DNA from 3 places in the Mesorhizobium sp. WSM3868 genome. Region 1 is predicted to be linked to each of the others. Evidence: riboswitches for the same ligand, from Rfam matches in the RefSeq annotation. Region 1 holds a riboswitch; each other region holds the start of a gene.
What was found. Region 1 has a riboswitch for cobalamin ahead of metE (5-methyltetrahydropteroyltriglutamate--homocysteine S-methyltransferase). Riboswitches for the same ligand answer to the same signal wherever they lie in the genome.
Positions count from the first base shown of each region.

Region 2: another riboswitch for cobalamin. It lies ahead of CK221_RS16850 (CbtB domain-containing protein); the one in region 1 lies ahead of metE (5-methyltetrahydropteroyltriglutamate--homocysteine S-methyltransferase).
Region 3: another riboswitch for cobalamin. It lies ahead of bluB (5,6-dimethylbenzimidazole synthase); the one in region 1 lies ahead of metE (5-methyltetrahydropteroyltriglutamate--homocysteine S-methyltransferase).

Region 1 is NZ_NSGB01000001.1:660,290-665,230, reverse strand. It holds partial or broken gene metE (5-methyltetrahydropteroyltriglutamate--homocysteine S-methyltransferase) at 1-1,483, opposite strand, end outside; cobalamin riboswitch at 1,572-1,771, opposite strand; gene CK221_RS02980 (prolyl oligopeptidase family serine peptidase) at 2,203-4,332, opposite strand; gene CK221_RS29615 (hypothetical protein) at 4,774-4,941, opposite strand, start outside.
Region 2 is NZ_NSGB01000009.1:186,567-191,507, reverse strand. It holds gene CK221_RS16860 (aromatic ring-hydroxylating dioxygenase subunit alpha) at 1-439, opposite strand, end outside; gene CK221_RS16855 (gamma-glutamylcyclotransferase) at 580-1,266, shown strand; cobalamin riboswitch at 1,337-1,535, shown strand; gene CK221_RS16850 (CbtB domain-containing protein) at 1,572-1,751, shown strand; gene CK221_RS16845 (CbtA family protein) at 1,768-2,565, shown strand; gene cobU (bifunctional adenosylcobinamide kinase/adenosylcobinamide-phosphate guanylyltransferase) at 2,558-3,079, shown strand; gene cobO (cob(I)yrinic acid a,c-diamide adenosyltransferase) at 3,081-3,710, shown strand; gene cbiB (adenosylcobinamide-phosphate synthase CbiB) at 3,717-4,706, opposite strand; gene cobD (threonine-phosphate decarboxylase CobD) at 4,705-4,941, shown strand, end outside.
Region 3 is NZ_NSGB01000006.1:307,397-312,337, reverse strand. It holds gene CK221_RS13020 (TetR/AcrR family transcriptional regulator) at 1-335, shown strand, start outside; gene CK221_RS13015 (hypothetical protein) at 480-1,460, shown strand; gene bluB (5,6-dimethylbenzimidazole synthase) at 1,491-2,228, opposite strand; cobalamin riboswitch at 2,271-2,449, opposite strand; gene CK221_RS13005 (histone deacetylase family protein) at 2,564-3,490, shown strand; gene CK221_RS13000 (exodeoxyribonuclease VII small subunit) at 3,494-3,745, shown strand; gene CK221_RS12995 (DUF2277 domain-containing protein) at 3,937-4,203, shown strand; gene CK221_RS12990 (pirin family protein) at 4,212-4,941, shown strand, end outside.

The DNA.
Region 1 (4,941 bases):
GCGGCTCTTATCTCTTTCTTCAGGAACGCTTCATAGTCGATGTAACTCAGCTGGCCTTTGGCATGAGCTGCCCGCGCCTTGCGAATCTCGGCTGTTTGCGGGAAGGAGCCGATCGTCGTGGTGGGGAGGAGGGCAAACCAAATGCGTCGGCCTGAAGCTTGGAGCGGACGGGAAATGCGCTCTTCCGACGCGTCATGCCGACCTTGATGCTGGCGATCCGGCCTTCGACCAGCGGATCATGCACCTTCGCGGATGTCGCGCGAACGGCGGCAGCCTCAGCCGACGCCTCCAGTTCGGCGGCAACTGCGTCCCGGCCTTCGGCCAGGGCACGGGCGAGCACGACCAGCTCGTCGGTCTTTTGCGTTGCGAAGGCGAGCCACGACCTTACATCCGCATCGAGTGCCGTCTCCATGTCCAGGTCGATCGGCACATGCAGCATCGAGCAGGACGGGGCAATCTCCACCCGCTCCAGCGGCCAATCGGCGACGATCGACTTGATACGGTCAAGTACGGCAGGCAGGTTCGCGCGCCAGACGTTGCGGCCGTCGATCAGCCCGAGCGAGAGCACAAGTTCCTTCCGCGCGAGCCGGCCGATGGCGTCCAACTGCTCTGGAGCGCGCACGAGATCCACGTGCAGTCCCGCCACGGGCAGAGAAATTGCGGTCTCGAGATTGTCTCCCAGCGATCCGAAATAGGTAGCGACCATGATCTTCAACTCGGGTGCTGCTTTCGACAGCCGGGAGTAGGCGAATTGGAGCGCATCCCGTTCGTTGGGAATCAGATCGAGCACGAGCGCCGGCTCATCGATCTGCACCCAATCGGCTCCCGCGAGCTTTAGCCTCTGCAGGAGCACCTCGTAGACAGGCAGCAGCCGTGGCAGGAGCGCGATAGGGTTGAAACCTTTCTCAGATGACTTCGCCAACTTGAGAAAGGTAACCGGTCCAAGCAGGACCGGGCGAGTGTGGATGCCGAGCGCCTTGGCCTCGAGGAAATGATCGACCGGTTTCGCCGACGAGAGGGAAAAGCTCTGATCGTCCGTGAGTTCCGGCACTATGTAATGATAGTTGGTGTCGAACCATTTGGTCATTTCCATCGCGGCAAGGCCATGCCGACTGGCCGCATGCTCGTCACCGGCATGTCCACGATCCGCGGCCTGACCTTGGTTGCCGCGCGCCATGGCGAAATAGATATCGAGTGGGACCTCGCCGCCAGTCCAGGCGTATCGTGCCGGCACGGCGCCGACCATGGCGACTGTGTCGAGCACATGGTCATAAAGTGAGAAATCGGTTGACGGGATTTTCGACACGCCGCGATCGTGCTGCTCCCTCCAGCTAGCGGCACGCAGCGTCTTCGCCGTCGCGAGCAGGTCGGCAGCGGGAGAATTTCCGGACCAGTAGTTTTCAAGCGCGAATTTCAGTTCCCGCCGTCGACCGATACGCGGCACGCCGAGCGTTGCTACAGCAATTCGTTGAGAGACAGTCATGCCATACCCCGATGGTTGGGGCGGGGGACAAGGAACGCGGGTTAGGCGGCACGAAGCCGAGCTACCGCGACCACCGGACACCCCGCCCGTGGACGTTGTTCGTCGTGGCAGGTCTCCTGGCTCGCGGGTCAAAGCCTGTGCCCGTCTTCCCGAGGCCGTTCGCCTCAGTGACATCAATGGGCTTGGCTCGCCGCTAACAGTTGCGGGGGCAGCGCCGGCATCGCACGGCTTCCCTCTTAGCTCCGCTACGGCAGTGCCGCGCGGAGAACCATGACATGCGCACAATCACAGCAGCTTCGCTGCTTGTCAATACCATATAACGAGATGTTTATGTGATTATGCGAAAAGCGCCTTGCGCTGGTCGGTCTTTCGTCCGAATATGCCCCCGAGCCGGGCAGGCGGAACTGCCCAAAGCTTGGCTCGCAGATCGGTGTCGTAGACGGGCGCGAGCAATAAGGGGGAGGTGGAGGGGGAAGACGCGCAGGGGGATTTTGGAAACGCGACAGCCTGCTGTGCCAGCAGCACCAGGACGACGGCCGCTGCTACTCCCCGCGACACGTTCATTCGCTTTGTTGCCATGATATTTTTCCTTGCTCTTCAGAATTGTAGTCTGTGGTGTGAAGTGCTCCGTCGATTGATTGAGATCGACAAGGCGCTAGCGCGCATTGTGCAAACTGTACTCGCACGGTTTGTACCTTGTCCCAGTCCTCGACCTGTACTCACTCATCGGAAGTTCGCCCTTGTCGAGCTCCGGGTCCTTTATGAAAGCCATCGGCATGCCACCCGATCGCGCTGCGAAGAAAACCGATACCGAGGCTGATGAATGCGGCTCGCTCCCGATTGTCCTTGCCGTAGCCGTGCCCGCCCGCGCTGGGCTCGTAGAAGTAAGCGGGATAGCCAAGGGCCTGCAGCTTTGCCGCCATCTTGCGCGCATGGCCCGGGTGGACGCGGTCGTCGCGTCTCATGGTGGCGAGCAGGATAGGCGGATAGGGCTGTCCCGACGACGCGGCGTGATAGGCCGAGATTTCACTCAGGAAAGCCCAATCGTCAGCCTTGTCGGGATCGCCATATTCGTCGATCCAACTCGCGCCTGCCAGAAGCTTGGTGTAGCGGCGCATGTCGACAAGCGGAACCGTGCAGAACAGCGCGCCGAAACGCTCAGGATAGCGGGTAAGCATGTTGGCGATCAGCAGGCCGCCATTTGAGCCGCCCTGGGCGGCAATCCGCCTCGGCAGCGTGATGCCCCTTCGCACGAGATCGGCGGCAACGGCGGCGAAATCGTCATGGGCGAGACGCTTGCCCTCCCTGCGCCCGGCTTCGTGCCAGCAGGTGCCGAACTCGCCGCCGCCGCGGATGTTGGCCACCACACACGTGCCGCCGCGCTCGAGCCACAGCTTGCCGAGGGTGGAGTTGTAGGAGGGCAGGAGCGATATGCCGAACCCGCCATAGGCGGTAAGGTGAACTGGGGCATCTCCGTTCCCGTTTGGTGGACCGACCTGCGTATAGGGGATCATCTCACCATCGATCGAGACTGCCTCGTGGCGTGTGATCACCAGTGCGGATGCGTCGAAATTCTCCGGGCTGCGCTTCAGAATTGCTGAAGCGCTGAGAGGCGGCGCGGCCTTGAGATCGAACAGCAAAAGCTGCGGCGGCGTGATCGGATCCTGAACGCAAACCAGGACCTCCCCATTGGTCTCGTGATCTGCCGCATCGAGTGACCAGAGGTGAACAGTCCCTTGCGACGGCAAGGCGTCCAGGGCTCGGCGTGTCCATTCCTGCGGGCCTGGGGTGAACACCTCGAATCTCGGAGCGAGGTTCGCCAGGTAGTGGATAATGAGCTTCCCGTCATTCCAGAAGAATGACTGCAGACAGCGCCTCTCGGCTGGTTCAAACAGGGTACTAAAATGACGCTCTCCAGCAAGGAAAGAGGAAAGCGAAATGCCGATTAGTGCGTCGGCGCTATAGGTCGTCCCGGCGACCGTCCATGGTTTGCGCGGCTTTACCGCCAGCCAATCGCCGAAGTTAGCCCACCTGGCGTCCTTCGGAAGATCGATCTCTGTCTTCGGCCCGCTTCTATCACCAATGTGGACTTTCTTCGCGAGCCAGCCCAATTGCTCAATGAACCACAAGCGCTCGCCCTCGGCGGTACGGTCCAGATGGCCATTCACACCGAGGGTTTCGGAACCGGTCTCGAAGATTACCGGCGCGGTGAGCGGATCCGCGCCACGCTTCCACAGTCGCACGGTGCGTGGGTAGCCGCAGCGCGTTGCCATGCCATCGCCAAGCGCACTGCATAGCACAAGAGTGTTGGGGTCGAGCCAATCAATGTCGCCCTTGGCCTCTGGCAGATTGAAACCGTCGGCGACAAAGCTGAGAGAGCTCAGGTCGAATTCGCGATGCACGACCGCATCGCTGCCGCCGCGCGACAGGCGCAGAACGGCTCTTTCCCGTCTCTCCGGCTCGATCAACGCACCACTCCAGACCCAGTCCTCTCCGTCGCTAGCCGCGAGCGCATCCAGATCGAGCAGTAGCTCCCATTGGGCGTCCGCGTTCACGTAGAGGGCAAGGGTGGTTCGGCGCCACAGTCCTCGCGGATTGCCAGCATCTTGCCAAAAATTGTAGAGGTACGGACCGCAGCGCGTGACCAGGGGAATCCGGCCGGGACGATCGAAAATCGCCGTAAGCGCCGCCCGGTCGCGCTCGAACTGCGTTCCCGCGAAGTCCTTCAAGGTTTTCGCCGACTGGTTGGCGGTCCACGAAAGTGCCCGTTCACCATCCACATCTTCAAGCCAAAGATGGGGGTCATCGTCGGGCGCATTCAGTGTCGGGCGGAAATCGAATTCAGTCATGTCCGAAAGACCTGAGGAATGAAAGCGCAATGGCTCTCGTCTGCTCGAGAAGGCTCAATTTTTGCGGCGACGCCCGTATGTTCGAAAAGTGTGACCATGAATGAGTTCTTCCCAGTTGGTGCGGCGTCGCAGTGCTTTTGCGCATAGGACCGCAACCGTCGTGCCAACTGGGAAATCCTTGTTTAAACAATGGGCTCGCCCTGGCGGCGCTGTGTCCGATGTCAGACATCGTCGCGAACGCGACAATGAGCGTACCGGTAATCAGCGGGCCAAATTCCGGCGCAAGGCAGCTTATCTCGATGCCGGATCGTTCTTGTTGTTATCGACGCCAATCAGTATTTCCATTCCTGGGAGTACGAGAAGATGCCGAATAAGAAGGTCGGCACAGCCGCCTACAATCGGTTCACTATCTGCCACGTCACTGCGATTTCTCCGCTTCTTTCACTGGAAAGGCGCACCAAGAACGGGACATTCCTCAATACAAGCGTCCGCAGCCTTCAACATACGTTCACTTGGGTTAAATCCTGGCAGCATTTGCCCAAGGATCATAGCGTTAAGGAACAGCGAACCGCCAAGACGCGGATGAGTCGTGTGCCCTATCGCCACGCT
Region 2 (4,941 bases), on a different contig from region 1:
CTGACAGCGCCACCCGGTAGAGCGGATAATTGTCCTTGTTGAAGCCTTCGGGCAGCGATTTCGATGGGATACGGACGAGATCGCCGCGCAGCGAATAGGTCCAGGCGTGGTAGGGGCAGGTGAGCAGCCTTGCCTTCAGCCGCCCTTCGCTTTCCTGGCAGAGCTGCGAGCCGCGATGCCGGCAGGTGTTGTGGAAGGCGCGCAAGCTCCCGGTCTCGTCGCGCAGCACGACGACCTCCTGCGAGCCGATACGCGCGGTTCGAAAGGCAAGAGGTTCCGCGAGATCGGCTTCGCGGCAAACCATGAGCCAGCTCCGATACCAGATCGCTTCGAGATCGAGCCGGTAAGCGTCGGCTTCCCGATAGGCGCTTGCAGGCAATGTCGGCTCGAGGCTGGTGAGGCCATTGTAGCGGCTGTGTTCCCTAGGATTTGGCTGCATGAGCGGCTCCCCTTGGCTGATGACAGCCGACACCCGGGCAGGACCGTTGTCAATTGCGCGGCCATTGTCGCTTCCGGATGCTGCCCTTAAGGTCACTTCGTAATCGCCTGCGGTTCCGCCGGCTGCCCAGGATTGCAAGCATGCCTGCAAGAACGATGTCGCTGACCGTGGAACTGGTCGCCCGCTGTTTTCGCGCGGTCGATGACCCGGGGCCCGACCCGGATGCCGAGCATCTCGTGGACAGCGACTATGAAGCCATGCTGGATGCATTCGAGGCCGAGCTACCTGCAACCGAGCCTCTCTGGCTGTTCGGCTACGGCTCGCTGATCTGGAAGCCCGAGATTGAGCATGTCGAGGAGCGCGTCGCCGTGGCACGCGGCTGGCATCGCTCCTTCTGCATGAAGATGACGCGCTGGCGCGGCACCAAGCAAAGCCCCGGCCTGATGATGGCGCTGGATCGTGGCGGCCAATGCAAGGGCGTTGCTTTCCGCCTGAACGGTGGTGACCGCCGGCAGGCCTTGGACAGGCTTTTTCGCCGCGAGATGACGCTGAAGCCGACCAGCTACCGACCTCGCCTGCTGCAACTCGCAACCGACAAGGGACCGTTGAGAGCGCTTGCCTTCGTTATCAATCGCAAAGGCACGACCTATGCCGGCCCACTCAACGAAGACGAGGTGGTCGACAGGCTGGCGACCTCGTGCGGCCACTGGGGTTCAGGCGCCGACTATCTCTACAACACCGTGAAGAACCTCGAACAGCGCGGTATTCACGACCGCCATTTGTGGCGATTGCAGCAGCTCGTCGCCGAGCGGATCGCCGGATCTTAGTCCGAAACCGGTGCCGCAATCACGCTGCGGCGTGACGGAATTTGGTTTGCCGGTCGCGACGATTCTGCCTATAGTCGATGGCGTCGTCGGTTCCGTTTTTGGAGCCAAGAGGGAATGCGGTGAGGGTGGAGTCTTTGCCCTAAGCCGTGGCTGCCCCCGCAACTGTGTGCGGTAGTCCTCTCCATAGACCACTGAGGTTTGTCCTCGGGAAGGTGGGGAAGGGTGCGAATCCGCGAGCCAGGAGACCTGCCGGCGACAGGAAAGTTGACTTCGATGCCCTCGGGTGGAGGGCGAAAGGACAAGACATGAATACCGCTTCCGTCGCCCTCGGCGCCTCCGTCTCCTCGCAGTCGCGCATCATGCAGCTGGCTCTCGCCGCGCTGCTCGGCATTTTCGTCGTCGGTTTTGTCGGCTTCTCGCACATCGATGCGGTCCACAACGCTGCCCACGACTATCGTCACTCGATGGCTTTTCCCTGCCACTGACGAAGGCCCCGATATCATGAATCTGTTTCGCAACGTCGTGTTCGTCGCGGCGATCGCAGGGCTCGTGGCGGGCATCGCGCTTGCCTGCATGCAGGCCTATGCGACCGTGCCGCTGATCCTCAAAGCGGAAGTCTATGAAAAGGCGGGCGGCGGTCATCACCACGACCATGCCGCCAACACTGGAACTAGCACTGCCATGAGCTCGGCCGAACCGGCGGGCAATGCGATGAGCAGCGCCGTTCCTGCGTCGACGGAAGCGGCCGCTCCGACCGAGGACGAGGGCTGGGCTCCGGCCGACGGCTTCGAGCGCTTCGCCTTCAACGTTGTCGCCAACATCGTCACCGGCATCGGCTTCGCGCTGATCCTGGTCGCGGTGTCGGAATTCGCCGGTGGCATCGGCAGCTGGCGCCAGGGCGCGTTCTGGGGCCTTGCCGGTTTTGCGGTTTTCACGCTCGCGCCCGGCCTCGGCCTGCCGCCGGAACTGCCGGCCATGCCGGCGGCAGAACTTCTGCCGCGCCAGATCTGGTGGATTTCGACGGTGGCCGCAACCGCGGTCGGCCTTGGATTGATCGCCCTTCGCAAGTCGCTGCCCTTGGCAATTCTGGCGGTCGTGCTGATCGTCGCTCCGCACGTAGTCGGCGCGCCGCAGCCCGTCAGCTTCGAGACGGCGATTCCCGAGGGGCTGCACCATCAGTTCGTGGTGGCGGTGACCCTCACCGATCTGGTCTTCTGGCTGGTGCTCGGTGCGGCCGTCGGTGTGGTGCGCGGGCGCTTCACCGGTACATCGACCAGCCTGCGCGACAGCTTTGCCTGATCGCGCGGAGGGCCATCTGACCTTCATCTTAGGCGGTGCGCGCTCCGGCAAGAGCGCGCATGCCGAGTGCCTGGTGGCGGCAAGCCCGTCGCCTTGGGCCTATATCGCAACCGCGCAGGCCTATGACGAGGAGATGCGCGAGCGCATCGCGCTGCATCGCTCGCGCCGTGGCGAAAGTTGGGTCACCGTCGATGCGCCGCTCGACTTGGTCGGCGCGATCGGGGCTTTGCCCGATCACCAGCCGGTGCTGATCGATTGCCTGACATTGTGGCTGAGCAATCATATGCTGGCGGACCACGATATCGCGGCCGAGTGCCGGCGGCTCACGGATGTGCTTTCGCAGCCGCGCGGACCGTGGTTTGTGGTCTCCAACGAAGTCGGGCTCGGCATCGTGCCGGACAATGCGCTGGCGCGCCGGTTCCGCGACGCCGCAGGGCGGCTCAACCAGCAGGTCGCGGCTGTCGCCGACAGCGTGCTGATTATGGTGGCGGGGCTGCCGCTCAAGGTGAAGTGACATGGGCGAGATCAAAGACACGATCATCGACGACAAGGATGCCGAGCGCCATCGCGCGAAGATGGCCAAGCGCAAGGCGGTGCAGGATGCCGAGGTGGCCGGCAAGACGATCGAGAAGGGACTGCTCATCGTCAACACGGGGCCGGGCAAGGGCAAGACCACGGCTGCGTTCGGCCTGGCGCTGAGGATGCTCGGCTACGGCAAGCGCGTCGGCGTCATCCAATTCATCAAGGGCAAATGGCACACGGGCGAGAAGGATGCCTTCGCCGCTTTCGGCGATCGCGTCGTCTGGCACGCGATGGGCGAGGGCTTCACCTGGGAGACGCAGGACCTGAAGCGCGACATTGCCGCCGCCGAGGCTGCCTGGGCGAGGGCGCTCGAGCTGATTGCCGACCCGTCAATCAGCCTCGTGGTCCTCGACGAGCTCAACATCGCTCTGCGCTACGACTATCTCGAGCTGGAAAAGGTGGTCGCGGCGCTGAAGGCGCGTCGCGAGGGCTTGCATGTCGTCGTCACCGGCCGCAATGCCAAGCCGCTGCTGGTCGAGGCGGCCGATCTCGTCACCGAGATGGGGCAGACCAAGCACCATTTTGCGGCCGGCGTGAAGGCGCAGCAGGGGATTGAATTCTGAGGCGCCTTAGCCGCCGATCAAAATGGTCAGGTAGATCACCGTCGCCGACAGAATCGCGAACAGGCCGATCAGCAGCCCGTCGGCGACACGATAGAGTTCCAGCGCCTGCCTTATGTCGGTGCTTTCGGCCTCGCGCCGGCCGCCTTCGCCCATGAAGGCATCCTCGACGACCTCGCCGCCATAACTGCGCGGTCCGGCCAGGGCGAGCCCCAGCGCGCCGGCCATGGCGGCTTCCGGCCAGCCGGCATTGGGCGAACGGTGCTTCTTCGCGTCACGCCGCATGACCTGCCAGGCGTTGCGGGGGTCGGCGCCCTTGACGATGAAGGCCGCCAGCACAATCAGCAGGCCGGTGAGCCGCGATGCCGGCAGGTTGACCAGGTCGTCGAAGCGAGCGGCCGCCCGGCCGAAGGCCTGGTATTTCGGCGTGCGGTGGCCGATCATCGAATCGGCAGTGTTGGCGGCCTTGTACGCAGCACCCCCGGCCAAACCACCGACACCGGTCCATATGGCGGGCGCGACGATGCCATCGGAGAAATTCTCGGCCAGGCTTTCGATCGCGGCGCGGGCAACGCCCGCCCTGTCGAGCTTGTCCGGATCGCGGCCGACGATGCGCGAAACGGCGATGCGGCCGAGCGTCAGGCCACCGGTCTCCAGCGCATCGGCGACATCCTCGACATGCTCGGCGAGGCTCTTCTGCGACAGAAGCGAGGAGCTGAGAATGGCCGCGATGACCAGGCCGGACGGAAAGATCAGCCAGAGCAGGACATGCAGCGTCAGGCCGATGGCCGCCGGCACCAGCAGGATGACCAGAAGCGCCTGGACGCCGCGGCGGCGACGCAATTCGTCGGAATCGGTGGCGTGGTTGAGCCTGCGATCGAGAAAGGATATCAGCCTGCCGATCCAGGTTACCGGATGACCGATGGCGTTGAACAGCCAGTCCGGATAGCCAAGGGCACGTTCGATGGCGAGTGACAGGAAAGCGATCAGGATCGACATGAAGCTTCTAAGCGGAGCGGTTGCAGCGGTTGATCACGGCGGCAGCCTTGGCCGGGCAAGCGCTCTCTTTCCTCATGCGCCGCAGCCTTTCCTTGACCTCTCGACAGGTATCAATCCGCACTCCTATCCGCTTTTCGATCTGCCCGCCACCGCCCTGTCACGATTGCCCGAGCCAGGACGACTGCGCGAATTGGCCGAAATTGCGGCCAAGGCGTATGGCGCGCGGTCGGCGGCG
Region 3 (4,941 bases), on a different contig from region 1:
AGCATTTCGTCGACGAATGCACCACCTATATCGAGATGGCGCTTGAGCCGGAAATCCAGCGCATCATGTTCAGGGACGGCCCGGCCGTGCTCGGCGATCCGGCTCAGTGGCCCAACGCCAGCGCCTGCACGGCTTCAATGACCGATCACCTGTCAAAGCTGCAGGAGGAGGGCGTCGTCGTTCCCGATCTCGATCCCGAGACCGCAGCGCGGCTCATCAACGGCGCCAGTAGCCAGGCCTCGCAGCGCATCGCCAATGCCAAGGATCCGGAAGCGACGTCGAAGAAGGTTGTGGCGGCGTTCAAGCAGCTGCTGGAAGGCCTGAAAACCAAATAGCATCCGGTCGCGGCGTTCCGGGCAATCACTCGGGTCCGCGCTGCCTCAGACAATTGTCCCCCGCTCAAAATCCCTCCGACATTGACTTTGGCAGGAGCGAGCGCATCCTCTCCCGCCAATTCTCTGAGGCGGAGGGTCGGGGCCATGTGGGACTTCAGCATCGGCCGGTCGGTGTCCATCATGATGCGGACGTGGCCGTTCATCGTCTTTCGCATCATCGTCTATTTCGGCATCACGGTGGCCTACATAACAGCGACCGGCACCGGCGCCAGCGTCGGTTACGGCGTCGGCCACATCTCGACCGATCCGGACGGGCCGATGTCCTTTGCCTTGTGGGGTGGGGTGGTCGGCTTCGGCGTGGTCTCGATCGCCGTCTACTGGATCCGCGAATACATTCTCTATGTGCTCAAGGCAGGCCATATCGCCGTCATGGTCCATCTGATCGACGGGCAGGACGTTCCCGACGGCCAGGGCCAGATCGCCTATGCGCGCGAAGTGGTGACGAAGCGCTTCGCCGAGGCCAACATCCTTTTCGTCGTCGACCAGCTGGTGAAAGGCGCCATCCGCGCCATCACCGGGCTGATCGGCGGCATTGCTGCGTTCCTACCCATTCCAGGCTTGAGCGGTCTGGTGAGCTTCATCAACACCGTCATCCGCCTGTCGCTGACCTATGTCGACGAGATCATCCTCGGCTACAACATCCGCACCAATTCCAACTCGCCTTTCGAGACCGCCAGGCAAGGCGTCGTGCTCTATGCGCAGAACGGCAAGTTGATGGTCAAGAACGCCGTCTGGCTGGCGGTGATCATGTGGGGTGTTTCCTTCGTCATCTTCCTTTTGATGCTGGCGCCCGCCGCCGCGATCCTCTGGGCCATGCCGGGCCAGCTTGCCGGCTGGGCCTTCGTGTTGGCCATCGTCTTCGCCTGGGCCTTCAAGGCGGCTTTCATCGAGCCCTTCGCCATCGCTTCGCTGATGCAGGTCTACTTCGCCACCATCGAGGGCCAGGTCCCCAATCCGGAATGGGACCGGCGCCTGGCCGAAGCCTCGTCCAAGTTCAGGGAGCTGCGCGACAAGGCGCTCAGCCCCTTCGGCGGCTCGCGCTGGGATTCGCCAAGGACCGCTTGAGCAGCAGCCCCGGCCACGAAGGCCGCCTGATCACGGCTTCGCCCCTTCACGGGATCCAAGGCGAGCGATCGCCGATTTGAGCGGCGCCTCGCCGGCGCCGCAAAAGGTCTCGCTCATCACCAGCTCGGGCAGCGGCAGGCGCTTGCCCCAGCCATGCGCTTCGAGGTCGGGCCTCGGCGCGAATTCCGAGACGCGGCCGACGCAGAGATAGGCGATCGGCGTGACGTGCTCGGGGATCGACAGCAGTCGCTTCAGTGCTTCGGGCTCGATGATGCTCACCCAGCCGACCCCGACGCCTTCCGCCCGCGCCGCGAGCCAGAAATTCTGCACCGCGCAGACGGTGCTGTAGAGGTCCATCTCCGGATTGTGCCAGCGCCCGAGCGGCGAGTTCTTCGAGCGCTGGCGGTCGCAGGTGATGCACAGGTTGAGCGCGCTTTCGCAGATGCCCTCGAGCTTCAGCTTGCGGTAGAGCGCCCGCCGCTCCACCTCGATCGCCGGCAGTTCCTGTTCGCGCGCGGCCAAAAACAGGTCGCGCACCTGCCGCCGCCTTGTGGCGTCCCGGATGATGATGAAGTTCCAGGGCTGCATGTAGCCGACCGACGGCGCGTGGTGTGCCGCGGTGAGCAGCCGCGCCAAAACGCTGTCGTCGAGATCGTCGGCAAGGAAATGGCTGCGCACGTCGCGCCGGGTGAACATGGCTCGGTAGACGGCGTCGCGCGCCAATTGGTCAAAGTCATCGCCGCCGGCGGCGGCTGTTCGTGCCTGCATCGCTTGTCCCCTTGCGATAAGCAGTCCTCCGCCTGACCATGCGGATGACCATGTCTGCCGGGCCGGTCTTCTGGCTCGGGATCGACCCGCATCCGGCGCCTTCCCGTCTGGGACAGTGGCGTTTGCCGGCGCGGTCCCCCTCACAGCGTTGGGCACGCCACGGATTTCAACCGTGTTCCCGATTCTCCCGCGTTGCGGGCACCAGGCAGCGACGCGACCTTATCGCGAAGCCGAAGCCGGGCCAATGCCGCCAGCGACACGATTGGGCGCGATTTCCCCAATCATTCGGCGCTGAAACATGGCTATCCGTGCGACAGGTGCCTAGATTAGGCGCCATGACCACTCGTCTTTACACTCATCCGGTATTCCTGGAACACCTCACGCCGCCCGGCCACCCCGAGCGGCCCGACCGTTTGCGCGCCATCGAGCGCGTGCTCGACGACGAGGCTTTTTCGGCCCTCGACCGCGTCGAGGCGCCGGAAGGCGACGAGGCGACGATCCTTTACGCGCATCCGGAGGATTTCGTCGGCCGTGTCCGCGCTGCGATTCCTGAGACGGGGATCGTCTCGATCGATGCCGACACCAGCGCCAGCCCGAAAAGCTGGCAGGCGGCGGTGACGGCGATCGGCGCGGCCAACGCCGCAGTCGACGATGTGTTCGAGGGCCGTGCCGCCAATGTCTTCGTTGCCGCGCGTCCGCCCGGCCATCACGCCGAAAAAGCGACCGCGATGGGCTTTTGCCTGTTCAACACCGCGGCGATCGCCGCCCGTTATGCGCAGGAGAAGCATCTGGCCGAGCGCGTCGCCATCGTCGATTGGGATGTGCATCACGGCAACGGCACGCAGGACATTTTCTGGGACGATCCGTCGGTGCTCTATTGCTCGACCCACCAGATGCCGCTTTATCCGGGCACCGGTGCCAAGAGCGAGACCGGCGCCGGCAACATCGTCAACGCGCCGCTTGCGCCGAGCACCGGCAGCGACACGTTCCGCGACGCCTTCCTGTCGCGCGTGCTGCCGTCGATCGACACCTTCCAGCCGGATCTGATCATCATTTCCGCCGGTTTCGATGCGCACCATCGCGATCCGCTGGCCGCGATCAACCTGACCGAGGATGATTTCGACTGGGCGACCGGCCAGCTGATGGAGCGCGCCGGGCGCCACAGCGGCAACCGGCTCGTCAGCCTGCTGGAGGGCGGTTACGATCTGCAAGGATTGGCATTTTCGGTCGCCGCCCATGTCGGGCGGCTGATGAAGGGATGAATGATGGCTGATGAAGCTAACCAAGACGTCAAGGCGATGAGCTTCGAACAGGCGCTCGACGCGCTGGAGAAGATCGTCGATGATCTGGAGCGCGGCGACGTTCCGCTCGACCAGTCGATCAAGATCTACGAGCGCGGCGAGGCGCTGAAGGCTCATTGCGACCGCTTGCTCAAGGCCGCCGAGGACAAGGTCGAGAAGATCAGGCTCTCGCGCGACGGCAAGCCGGTTGGAACGGAGCCGCTCGACGCCGAGTGAGGTGTATTGATATTCAGGTGAGGCCGCCTGCAAACGCGGCTTTCTGCGGTTCCGGTGCTCAGGTGCTTCAAGTACGCTCTGGTCCGGTTCTCGGAACCCGCCATTTTCGGCTTGGTCTGACCTGAATCTCAACACACCTCGGTGCACAATGTCAGACCGGTTCGGGCAGAAAGCAGGTAAGGAGTTAAAGCATGTGCCGAAACATCAAGACCCTGTTCAACTTCGATCCGCCGGCGACCGACGACGAGGTCCATGACGCGGCGCTGCAGTTCGTGCGCAAGCTGAGCGGCGCGACCAAGCCGTCCAAGCGCAACGAGCATGCCTTCAACCACGCCGTCGAGGCGATCGCCGCCGCCGCGCGCGAGCTGCTTGACAGCCTCGAAACCACCCAGCATCCGCGCAACCGCGAGGAAGAGGCCGCCAAGGCGAAGGCCCGATCCGCGCTCCGCTTCGCCTGACGCCGGTCATGAGCTTCTTTCCGGGCAACGATCCCGAGGCCGGCGACGCCTTCGCCTGCGACCAGATCGAGTTGATGGTCATTCCCAACGCCAAGGACATTGGTGGCTTCGAGGTTCGCCGCGCCTTGCCGACGGCGAAACGCAGGCTGGTCGGTCCGTTCATCTTCTTCGACCGCATGGGCCCGGCCATCCTGCGTGCCGGCCACGCGATCGACGTGCGCCCGCATCCGCATATCGGGCTGTCCACCGTCACCTATCTGTTCGACGGCAAGATCAGGCATCGCGACTCGCTCGGCACCGAAATGGTGATCGCGCCGGGCGACGTGAATTTGATGACCGCCGGCCGCGGCATCGTTCATTCCGAGCGCACGCCCGAGGAATTGCGCGGCGCGCCGATGTCGATTTCCGGCCTGCAAACCTGGCTGGCGCTGCCGGACAGCAAGGAAGAAATCGCCCCGGTGTTCGCGAACACGTCGGTCGTCCAACTGCCCGAAATCGATGCCGAGGGCGTTAGCGGCCGCGTCGTCATCGGCGAATTTTCCGGGCTGCGCTCGCCCGTCGCGACCGCCTCGGAAACGCTCTATGCCGATCTGCGGCTGGCGGCGGGCGCCAGCGTCAAAATCCCCGGCGACGCTGAGGAACGCGCCATCTACACGCTGGAGGGCGAGGTTTCGATTGCCGGCGACCGTTTCCCGGCCGAGCGGCTTTTGGTGTTCAAACCGGGCGAGGAAATCGTCG